One region of the Mesorhizobium sp. BH1-1-4 genome, then DNA from elsewhere that is predicted to be linked to it. Evidence: predicted binding sites of a transcription regulator. Region 1 holds the regulator's gene; each other region holds the start of a gene.
What was found. Region 1 encodes LexA, which represses DNA repair genes until DNA is damaged. Its sites were predicted from a motif close to TGTTCNNNNTGTGTTCNG; they were not measured.
Positions count from the first base shown of each region.

Region 2: LB569_RS03120 (ImuA family protein) is a predicted target of LexA. The motif match lies at 1,417-1,434, and genes of this name have one in related genera.
Region 3: LB569_RS16355 (PA0069 family radical SAM protein) is a predicted target of LexA. The motif match lies at 1,640-1,657, and genes of this name have one in related genera.

Region 1 covers NZ_JAIUIN010000003.1:270,753-274,026, reverse strand. Annotated here, with positions in the region: gene LB569_RS07805 (ComEC/Rec2 family competence protein) at 1-940, shown strand, start outside; gene lexA (transcriptional repressor LexA) at 934-1,677, opposite strand; gene LB569_RS07795 (GntR family transcriptional regulator) at 2,063-2,836, opposite strand; gene LB569_RS07790 (ABC transporter substrate-binding protein) at 2,990-3,274, shown strand, end outside.
Region 2 covers NZ_JAIUIN010000001.1:682,985-686,258, forward strand. Annotated here, with positions in the region: gene LB569_RS03115 (DUF6504 family protein) at 1-713, opposite strand, end outside; gene LB569_RS03120 (ImuA family protein) at 628-1,380, opposite strand; gene LB569_RS03125 (SAVED domain-containing protein) at 1,628-3,142, opposite strand; gene LB569_RS03130 (AAA family ATPase) at 3,153-3,274, opposite strand, start outside.
Region 3 covers NZ_JAIUIN010000008.1:89,554-92,827, reverse strand. Annotated here, with positions in the region: gene LB569_RS16360 (ribonuclease HII) at 1-256, opposite strand, end outside; gene LB569_RS16355 (PA0069 family radical SAM protein) at 411-1,565, opposite strand; gene LB569_RS16350 (glycosyltransferase) at 1,716-2,228, shown strand; gene moaB (molybdenum cofactor biosynthesis protein B) at 2,492-3,046, opposite strand; gene LB569_RS16340 (4-(cytidine 5'-diphospho)-2-C-methyl-D-erythritol kinase) at 3,048-3,274, opposite strand, start outside.

The sequences.
Region 1 (3,274 bases):
GGCGCTGTTTGCGATCTGGCATTTCCAGCGGGTGTCGCCGCTCAGCCTGTTCGCCAATCTGGCCGTCATGCCGATCGTGTCGGTCGTGATGTTCCTGGCCGTCGCCAGTGCGTTGCTGATGCCGTTCGGACTGGATTGGCCGGCTCTTTACCTCATGGGCAAAGGCCTGACGGCGATGATTGCCGTATCGGCGTGGATATCGGAGCGCTCGCCAATCGATGGTGTCGGGTTGATTTCGCGGCAATCCGTGCTGCTGGTAACCGTCGCATTGGTCATCGCGACGATGGCGACGACCCGGCTGCGGCTCGCGGCACTGCCATTCGCGCTTGCCAGCTTGTTGACTGTGTCGGATACGCGCACGCCCGATGTGCTGATCTCGGAAGATGCGCGGCTGGTCGCGCTGCCGATCGGCGGCGGCGAACTCGCGGTCAACCGGGCTCGCCCGAACGAATTCACCGTCGACAACTGGAAACGCGCGCTGACATCGGAAGCCCTCGTCGTACCGGAGATGTTCGACAAGGCAGGTGGGCAATTCGCCATCGCCGATGCGGTAAACCTGCCGACGGGAGCGCCGTTCTATTGCACCGAAGGCGTCTGTATCGCCAGACACCCGTCCGGTGCGATCATAGCGCATGTCGAAGACCGCAAGGACACCTGGAAGGCCTGCGCGTTCGCCGACCTCATCGTGGTCAATGACGCGACCGCCTACGATGCTTGCCACAATCCGCTGGTTCTCGTCGTCACCAAACGGCAGCTCGCCCGCAAGGGAAGTGCCGCGGTCTTCTTCGATCCTCGGTCGGCCACGACCCCGGCCAAGATCGAATTCGCCGTCGACCAACCATACCGGCCCTGGCATGAGCAACGAAAATTCTCACGCGAGGCGAGGGGACTGCCGCCCTATAAAAAGCCCGACAAGCCCGATGGCAAACAGGCTCAGTAGCGCCTGATCAAGCCGACCAGCCTGCCTTGCACCTTGACCCTGTCCGGCCCGAAAATGCGGGTTTCATAGGCCGGATTGGCGGCTTCGAGGGCGATCGAGGCGCCTTTGCGGCGGAACCGCTTCAGCGTCGCTTCCTCCTCGTCGACCAGCGCCACGATGATTTCGCCTGGGCTTGCCGTATCGGCATTGCGGATGATGACCGTGTCGCCGTCGAAGATGCCGGCCTCGATCATCGAGTCGCCTTTGACTTCCAGCGCATAGTGCTCGCCGCCCATGATCATATCCGGCGGCACCGAGATCGTATGCGTCTGATGCTGGATGGCGTCGATCGGCACACCGGCGGCGATACGGCCCATAACGGGGATGGACACAGCTGAAACCGCATCGTCGTCATTGCCGGCCGCGGGCAGGCGCGAAGGTGCGGCTGCCGGCTTGATCTGGCGACCGAGATTGTTTTGACCCAGGCTGCCCTGGATGACGCTTGGCGAGAATTTCTTTGCCGCGTTGAGGCCGGGCGCGATCGAATCCGGCAGCCGCAGCACTTCCAGCGCACGCGCCCGATTGGGTAGCCGCCGGATAAAGCCGCGTTCCTCCAGCGCCGTGATCAGGCGATGGATCCCCGATTTGGAGGCAAGATCGAGCGCTTCTTTCATCTCGTCGAAGGACGGCGGTATGCCGCTTTCCTTGAGGCGTTCGTGGATGAACATCAGCAGTTCATGTTGCTTGCGTGTCAGCATGGCGCGGCCCCCAAGGCATTGAACAACGGTCTGATTCAGAATCGAAAAACAAACCCAGAACAAACCCTATCTGTTCCAGTTGTGTTCTGCAACCGTTTAAAGTTTAGTGAATTTGTTAAGGCGTCAGAAGCTTTTGGCTCGCGACTGCGGCCGGCAGACGACCTTTCGTTTCCGCATGGGCCTTGAAATCGTTATGGTTAATGGCTTGCGGCCTAACCCTGAAGGAGGCTTGGCGCCAGCCCTTTCGAAGGATCCAGGTAAGAGGCTCCAGCAAGTGTTCGTGCCATCTCCGGCGGAACGAAACGAAATCAAAACGCCAACAGCCGGCAAGCCGCTCACGGGCGGCCTTTATTCCTCAAGCGTCGGCCGGTGCACGGGCCCGACATCATCCGGCGACAGCCTTCAAGCTGCCGGCGCGGGCGGCGTATTTGGTCGCGCCACTGTCTTCGCTGTGGACATAGACATGCAGCGTGTAGCCGATATGGGCCGTCATCAGCGCCTTGGCCCGCTCGACGTCACGATCGAGTGCCGCTTCCATGATCGCGGTGTGATGCTCGATGGCGATCGCTTCGCGCAATGCCTCCATGGCCTCCTCATAGCCATCCTTGAGGCCAGCCGCGGCCCGTAATGTCGGCGCCAGGCCAAGAAAGCGATGATGGCGGCGTAGCTGATCCGAGATTGTCGAGCGGAAACGCAACAGCCAGTTGCATGTGGCGGCGCTCAGCAGCGCCGCATGGAAAGCCTCGTGGTTCTCGTCCCATTTGTCGACGGCCGCATCCGAGGGATCGTCGACCGCGGTCTTGCAACGGGAGAGCCGGTAGTGGGCGGTGACAACGGCATCCTCCCATTCCTTGCCGCCTTTCTCCATCGATTCGAGGAACAAGGGGATCTCGACCACCATCCTGGCGCGCGCCAGATCCTCCAGTTCGGCCCGCGATACGGGAGCGACTGTAAAACCACGGTTGCTGATGGCGGTGACCAGGCGTTCGGCCTCGAGCCGCGACAAGGCTTCGCGCAACGGCGTCCAGCCGACGCCATAGGTGCCGCGCAACGCGCTCAGCTTGAGGGGCGCGCCGGGCATGAGGCGCGTGGTCAGGATATCCCGACGCAACAGCCGATAGGCTGCCTCCGTTTTCGTGGAGTTCGTCTCATCCTGCATCGCGGTCCATCCGTCGTCCGGCAAAGAGAAATTATATATGATGTCCGACCGTGGCAAGAATTATATATAATGTTTGACAGGGGACGGCCGACTGACCATGATCGTTGCAGTAGCCGCGCTGCAAGCGGCGCTGATCAAATCTGGGAGGAAATGATGTTGAAGTCGAAATCCGCTTGGGTGTCGGGTTTGTTCCTGGCTGGCGCGTTGATGGTGAGCGCCGGCAGTGCCGCCGCCGATCAGATCCGCATCGGCATTGCCAATTTCGGCGAACATCCGCAGCTCAACGCCGCCATAGCCGGCTTCAAGAAGGCGCTGACGGACAACGGCTTCGTCGAAGGCAAGGACGTCGTCTATACGGAGAGCCATACCAATTTCGATGCATCGCTGGTGCCGCAGATGATCGCCAAGCTGCAGGCCGAGCAGCCCAAGCTGATCTAC
Region 2 (3,274 bases), on a different contig from region 1:
CGCACTCGGTTTATCGTTTCTGCGACGTTGCCTAGCGCTTGATCGATCCGGCGGCCGATCTCCGGGCCGAAGCGCAGGGCAAGCGGGGCGCGGGGCTGTCTCAGGAGATCGCCGACCCTCTGGAAGCCAAGCCTGCGCAGTTCCGCCGCCGTCGCATGCGCGAGCCGCAGCGCGTCGAGTGCAAGGGGTTCGAGAAAGGATTGGCCATGGCCGGCCGGTGCGATGCGGATCGGCGGGCCGCTATACCGGGCCAGCGCATGCGCCGCGCCCCAGCTGTCCGCGATCGCCGCGCGTGCGACGATGCCCGACATCGCCAGGCGCCCGACCATGCCCTCGAGCATGGCGGCCTCGCCGCCATGAAGGTGCTCCGCGCCTGTCGTGTCGATGACGATGCCGTCAGGCGGATCGGGCGCAACGATCGGTGCAAAACGAAGCATCCAGACGGCGAGCCGCTCCAGGCCTTCAGCATCCGCTTGCGGATCGGCGTCCTGGATCGCTAGGCCCGGCACCAGCACCTGCGCCTTCGTCACGGGCATGCCGGGGCGCAGGCCGGCGGCAAGTGCCGCGGCGTCGGCCGCGAGCACCACGCGCCTGTTTTTATCGCGGCCGATCAGAACGAGCGGGGCCTCAGCCGGCGGCGTGGCGTCGCCGGCCTTGCGCCGCACCCGATCGGTGGGCCAGGTCGGCAGGAACAGCGAGACGACCCGTGCCATCGCACGCCTCCAATTCGAAATCGGCACTTTCACCCGCGCGGGCGCGGATCAATTCAACGAGCCATCGGTGCCGGCCGACGCCCGGCACGGGCAGCGGCGCCGAGGGCAGGACCGAGATGCGCCACCGCGTCATTGCGGCCGTCGGCTGCCCGAAATCGGCCGCCTCCGTCTGCCGCCGCCATCGTCGCAGCGCGATGCCGATGGTGTGGGCTTCTTCGGCGGCAAGCTGCAGTCGCCGCGAGGCGGTCATGGTCAGGCGCGCGACCTCACCGACGACCGCGCCCAGTCCGCCATGCCGGATGCCTTCTTCCATGCAGGCGAGGATTGTCTTGTCGTCGCCGGCCTCGACATAGATGACGCGGTCCGGTTTGAGCCCCGCCTGGGCCAGGGCCGGGGCAAACAGGTCTGGGCGGGTGATGCACCATAAGACCTTGCCTCTTGTGCGCGCCGCGACGCCGCCTGCGAATAGCGCGGCGGCCGCGCCATCGATGGCGCCGTTTCCGCCGCCCGCGATTTCATGCAGGGCACCGAGCGCCAGTCCGCCGCCCGGAAGTCGTGCATCCATCTCAGCGATCCCGAAAGGAAGCACCAATCTCGCGCGCCGGCTCCGGCCCTCGATCTTTTCGATCCGCGCGCGCAAGGCGTCGATGGCGGGCTCCGGCCGCAAGAGGGTCCTTGACCTCCATGAAAGCGTATATGAACATGTTCTCTATTTGTTCTACTAGTTGAGGTAGGAGTCAAGTGGACATCGCCGCCGCAACGCTGGTGGCCTTCTGCTGAGTGCCGATGCCAATGAGGCAAATGTGGCGGTGCGCGAGGACCGTTCCTGTCGCAAGCGTTCCCCGGTGTCGCTGGGGGTAACCTTGGCTTCTCCGGCGAGACGGTCTATTTGGTGTCCACACGCAGCACTCGGGCTAGAGCGGTAGTGTCAACGCAGGTGCGTATGACCGACCTCGTTCGCCATCAAAATCGAACTCGTAGATTCGGGCCTTCCCGATGGCAATCCGACGTTGACCCAGGAAGAATGTGAAAGCGTTGGGCCCTGCGACGAACAAATGGACAAGCCCTCCGCCTGATGAACGAGCGAGCCGAATTGCACCGGCTGCGGCGTCGGCGAGTTCGAAAGCATGCCGTCCAGATGCCACGGACTTTGCTCCACAACCATTGCTTGGCGTTAGGCCCAGAATTCGGCCGACGGTCGGAAGGGTTGCCTGGCAATATCTGTGGACCTCTTTGGATACATCATGTGTCAGGCCGAGCGCGACGGCGATGTCAGGCTGACCAGAGTGAAGCTCGGTGACCGTCGAGACCAGTTTCGGCCAATTGGCATCGCTAGCTGTATCGTCCGGTGACCAGATACGGCGCTCGGTGCTACGCTGCTCCAGTTCTATATGGCGACCGGATTTGATGTCGAGGATGGAACCGGCCGCGAACGCCAGGGTGGTGTGGGCATCAAGGGCAAGCCGCAATCGCGGCTGCTCCCGAGCGGCTGACGTCAAAAACAATCGCAATGCTGGATAGAGTGAGGTTTCCCAGTCGCCATCGCTTCGGATGTAACGTTCGTCGAAAGCAGGAACGAGATCCAGAACCTCGTGGCAACGATCCTCCAGTCGATCGAAGGCATGCTCGAAAGATTTCACGCCATAGACCCTTGGACTGCCCTGGGAGGGGCCCAGAACGCCTTCGCCAGCGCAGATCGCTCGAAAGCTTGCCCGATCGAACTCCAGCCGGCCTTGCGCCATCCACTGGAAGACGAGATCGTCATAGATGAACGCGCTCTGGTTCAGCGGTATGCGGCGCAGGCCCACATAACCAAACAGCAGGTCAAGGTTTTCACGCAGGGCATCGAGAGTGTCCGTCGCCTCTCCGAAGGCCAGAGTGCGAGCAAGTGCGCGCAGCTCGTCCTCGTCGAGTTGGAGGTGCTCGCGCCAAGCCTTTCGGACCGCACCGGCCCTGCTGTTATCGGTCGATGAACCATAGAGCCTTTCAAGCCGCAAGGTCCCCGATCGGTTGCCCACCATCTCGCGAAGCGGATCACTGCGATTGAGGCGCCAGTTAGTCACCAGCTTGAAACGCACGCCAACACCGCTCGGGGCATAGGCAAGCTGCGCTTGGCGCGCGCGCTGGAGAAGCGAGCGAGCGTTGGCGTTGATGAACTCGGGATCAATCAGCTGCGAATAGCCGTAGCTGTCTGGTGTCACGTGCCACTTGCATTGCATGTGTTCACGCTTCAGGGCATCCCCGTACTGGTCACGGCTGCTGCGAGCCGGGTCGTACTCGACCCAGATGTCGTCGAAGCTTTTAGGCCCGGTCTCAAAAGCCACTTTGGTGATTGGACTTTCAGGATCAAGCAGGCGCGCTGCATGCCACCAGAAAATTCGTGCCTGAAACGTGTCGCCGTCACGTCGCACAGAGACTGCTTGCGTCATGATCTTGCTTTCAGCTTTGCGCCACACCGTCACGAAACTGCGGGGTCGCAGCCATGGCCTTCGCGATCTCGATTGCGCGTGCCGCCTCCACCGGTCGCGACGGATAGGCATCGAGCACGATCGTCGGCAGCA
Region 3 (3,274 bases), on a different contig from region 1:
AGCCGAGAATGCGCAGGAACAGCGCTTCGCGCTGCAAATGGCTAAGCCGCTTGGAATCGTCGAGCCCTTCGGGAATGTTGGCCGGATCGAGCACCACTGCCGCCGCCACCACCGGCCCGGCCAACGGGCCCCGGCCGGCTTCGTCCATCCCCGCGACCGGCCACAGGCCATCGGCCATCGCCTTCGTCTCGAAGGAGAAATCGGGTTTCTCGACGATTTCGAAGAGAAGCGGAGAATCGGAACGCGCGCGAGCCATGTTGCGGCGAGGTTCGCATCGGCTCCGATTCTCCGCAAGTCCCTCCGGGTCGGGTGGGGCGCCGGACCGGGAGGGCACCGTCTGCAGGCCGGGGCAGGCCGGACGGGATTTTTTCGCCACGGCGGCAATCAAACGGCCGCGGCGGTCTGATCGTTCAAAGCAGCATCAACTGCTCCTGGTCCTTGCCGGCCGCGACGAACTGGTCGGTCCGCAGCGTGCGCCGTTCGGCATTGAGGCCGAGCCGCTTGGCGGTGATCTCGAAGCGCCGGCCGATCTGCCAGGCATAGGGTCCGGCGCCCTTCATGCGCTTGCCCCACTCCGAATCGTAGTCCTTGCCGTCGCGCATCGAACGGATCAGCGACATGACGTGGCGATAGCGATCGGGATAGTGGCGCAGCAGCCAGTCCTTGAAGATCGGGCTGACCTCCAGCGGCAGGCGCAGCACGACATAGCCAGCCTCGCGCGCTCCGGCATGGTATGCCGAGTCGAGGATGCGTTCCATCTCCTGGTCGGTCAGGCCCGGAATGATCGGCGCCACCATCACCGAAGCCGGGATGCCGGCATCCGAAAGCTGCCTGATCGCCTCCAGCCGCTTGGTCGGCGTCGATGCGCGAGGCTCCATCGTCCTCGCCAGCATGCGGTCGAGCGTCGTCACCGACAGCGCCACCTTGGCCAACCCGCGCTCGGCCATGCGCGACAGAATGTCGATGTCGCGCACCACCAAGGCCGATTTGGTGACGATGCCGACCGGATGGCCGCGTGCCTCGAGCACTTCGAGGATCTCGCGCATGATCCGGTACTGCTTCTCGATCGGCTGGTAGGGATCGGTGTTGGTGCCGATGGCGATGGTACGCGGCTGGTAACCGTCCTTCGACAATTCCTTGTCGAGCAGGCGGGCCGCGTCCGGCTTGGCGAACAGCTTGGATTCGAAATCCAGGCCCGGCGACAGGCCCATGAACGAATGCGTCGGCCGCGCGAAGCAATAGACGCAACCGTGCTCGCAGCCGCGATAGGGGTTGATCGACCGGTCGAAGGAGATGTCGGGCGATTCGTTGCGGGTGATGATGGTGCGCGGCTTCTCGACTTGCACCTCGGTCTTGAACGGGGGCAGTTCCTCCAGCGAACTCCAGCCATCGTCGAAGACATGCCGGCTGACAGGTTCGAACCGGCCGGACGGATTGATGCCCGCCGACCGGCCGCGGTTGCGGTCCGGACGGACCCGCATCCCGCTCTGCTCGATCATCGCATTGGCCATCTCGGCTCGTCCTGCTCCGAAGGCTGCAATGTCGGCGCGCATGATCGGTTCCATCTTCGCCCGCTCCCAGGGACTGTCCGTGTTCTGTCGAATCGCTCTGCTCATGAAATTATTCCTATTTTACCGATGAGAACAAAGCAAGAACTTTCTATGGTGCGCCGCAAAAACTGGCGCCGGCCAACCCTTTCCGCTATTCGGCTAGTCATGCTCAGTGTTCTCATCGAAACGCACAATGACGAGGAGGGCCTCGCCCGCACGCTGGCGACGCTGATCGGCGGCGCGGTCGAGGGCGTGGTGCGCGAGGTCGTGATCTGCGACACCGGCTCCACCGACCACACGCATCGTGTGGCCGAGCATGCCGGCTGCCACTATGTGGGGAGCGGCGGCATCGCCGCCGGCATTCGCCAGGCCAAGGGTGACTGGCTGCTGTTTCTCGAACCGGGTGCGAGGCTGGTGGAGGGTTGGATCGACGCGGTTGTCGCCCATACGGCCAGGCAGACAATGGCCGCCCGGTTCTCGCGAGCGCGGGGCAGCCGTCCGCCGTTCCTGGCCCGGGTCTTTTCGGCAAACCGTGCGCTCGCCGACGGACTGGTGATCAGCAGACGGCAGGCGGCATCCCTGTCCAAGAATGCCGGCAGCGCCGAGGCGTTGGCACGCGGTCTGGCGACAAAGAAGCTCGACGCCGAGATCTGGGCGGCGCCGCCGAGGCAAAGGTGATTTTTGCGACTGCTCTTTGGCAGGCGCGGACTTCGATTTGCGATGGATCCGGTTCGGTCGAAAATCGCAGGCGTATATTGCCGCAATGGCACCCGCGGTGTGCATGGTCCCAGTTTGCACGGCCATATCTGCCTTCTCGTGAACGCTAGGGATTGCCCACGAAAATACTGTCTCCGGCATCCGGTTTGGAATGGCCGTTCGAAAGCGCCGGCGCTGTTCTGCCTGGCGAACACGGCGTGAAGCCGGCACTTTGCCTAGGCTTTTTAAGGGGCAGATTTCCCCCGCCGCAGATGCTCGTCCAGGCGCGGCATGATCTCGACGAAGTTGCAGGGCATGTGCCGGTAGTCGAGCTGTGCCTTCAAGATGCCGTCCCAGGCGTCCTTGCAGGCGCCGGGCGAGCCCGGCAGCACGAAGACGAAGGTGGCGTTGACGACGCCGCCGGTCGCGCGGCTCTGGATCGTCGAGGTGCCTATCTTGTCGTAGGAGATGCGGTGGAACACTTCCGAGAAGCCATCCATGCGCTTTTCGAAGATCGGCTCCAGCGCCTCGGGCGTCACATCGCGGCCGGTGAAACCGGTGCCGCCGGTGGTGATCACGACGTCGACGGCCTTGTCCCGCGACCACGCCAGCACGGTGTCGCGGATCTTTTCGCGATCGTCGGTGACGATGTCGCGGGCAGCCAGGATGTGACCCGCCTCGGTGATGCGATCGGCCAGCGTCTGGCCGGATTTGTCGTCGGCGAGGCTGCGTGTATCGGAAACCGTCAGCACCGCGATGCGCACCGGAACGAAGGCACGGTTCTCGTCAATCCTGGCCATCTCACTCGGCCTCCGAGGCCATGCTGCGCGTTGCGGCGACGAACCAGTCGGGCTGGCGGGCGCGGATTTCGGCGGCCGCGCGCTTGGCGACATTGCCGGTCTCGAACAGTCCGAAGCATGTCGCGCCCGATCCCGACATCCGCGAAAATCCCGATCCGGCCTTATCGAGCCAGGAAAGCGCCCTGCCTATGGCTGGCTGCATCGCAACAGCCGCCGGTTCGAGGTCGT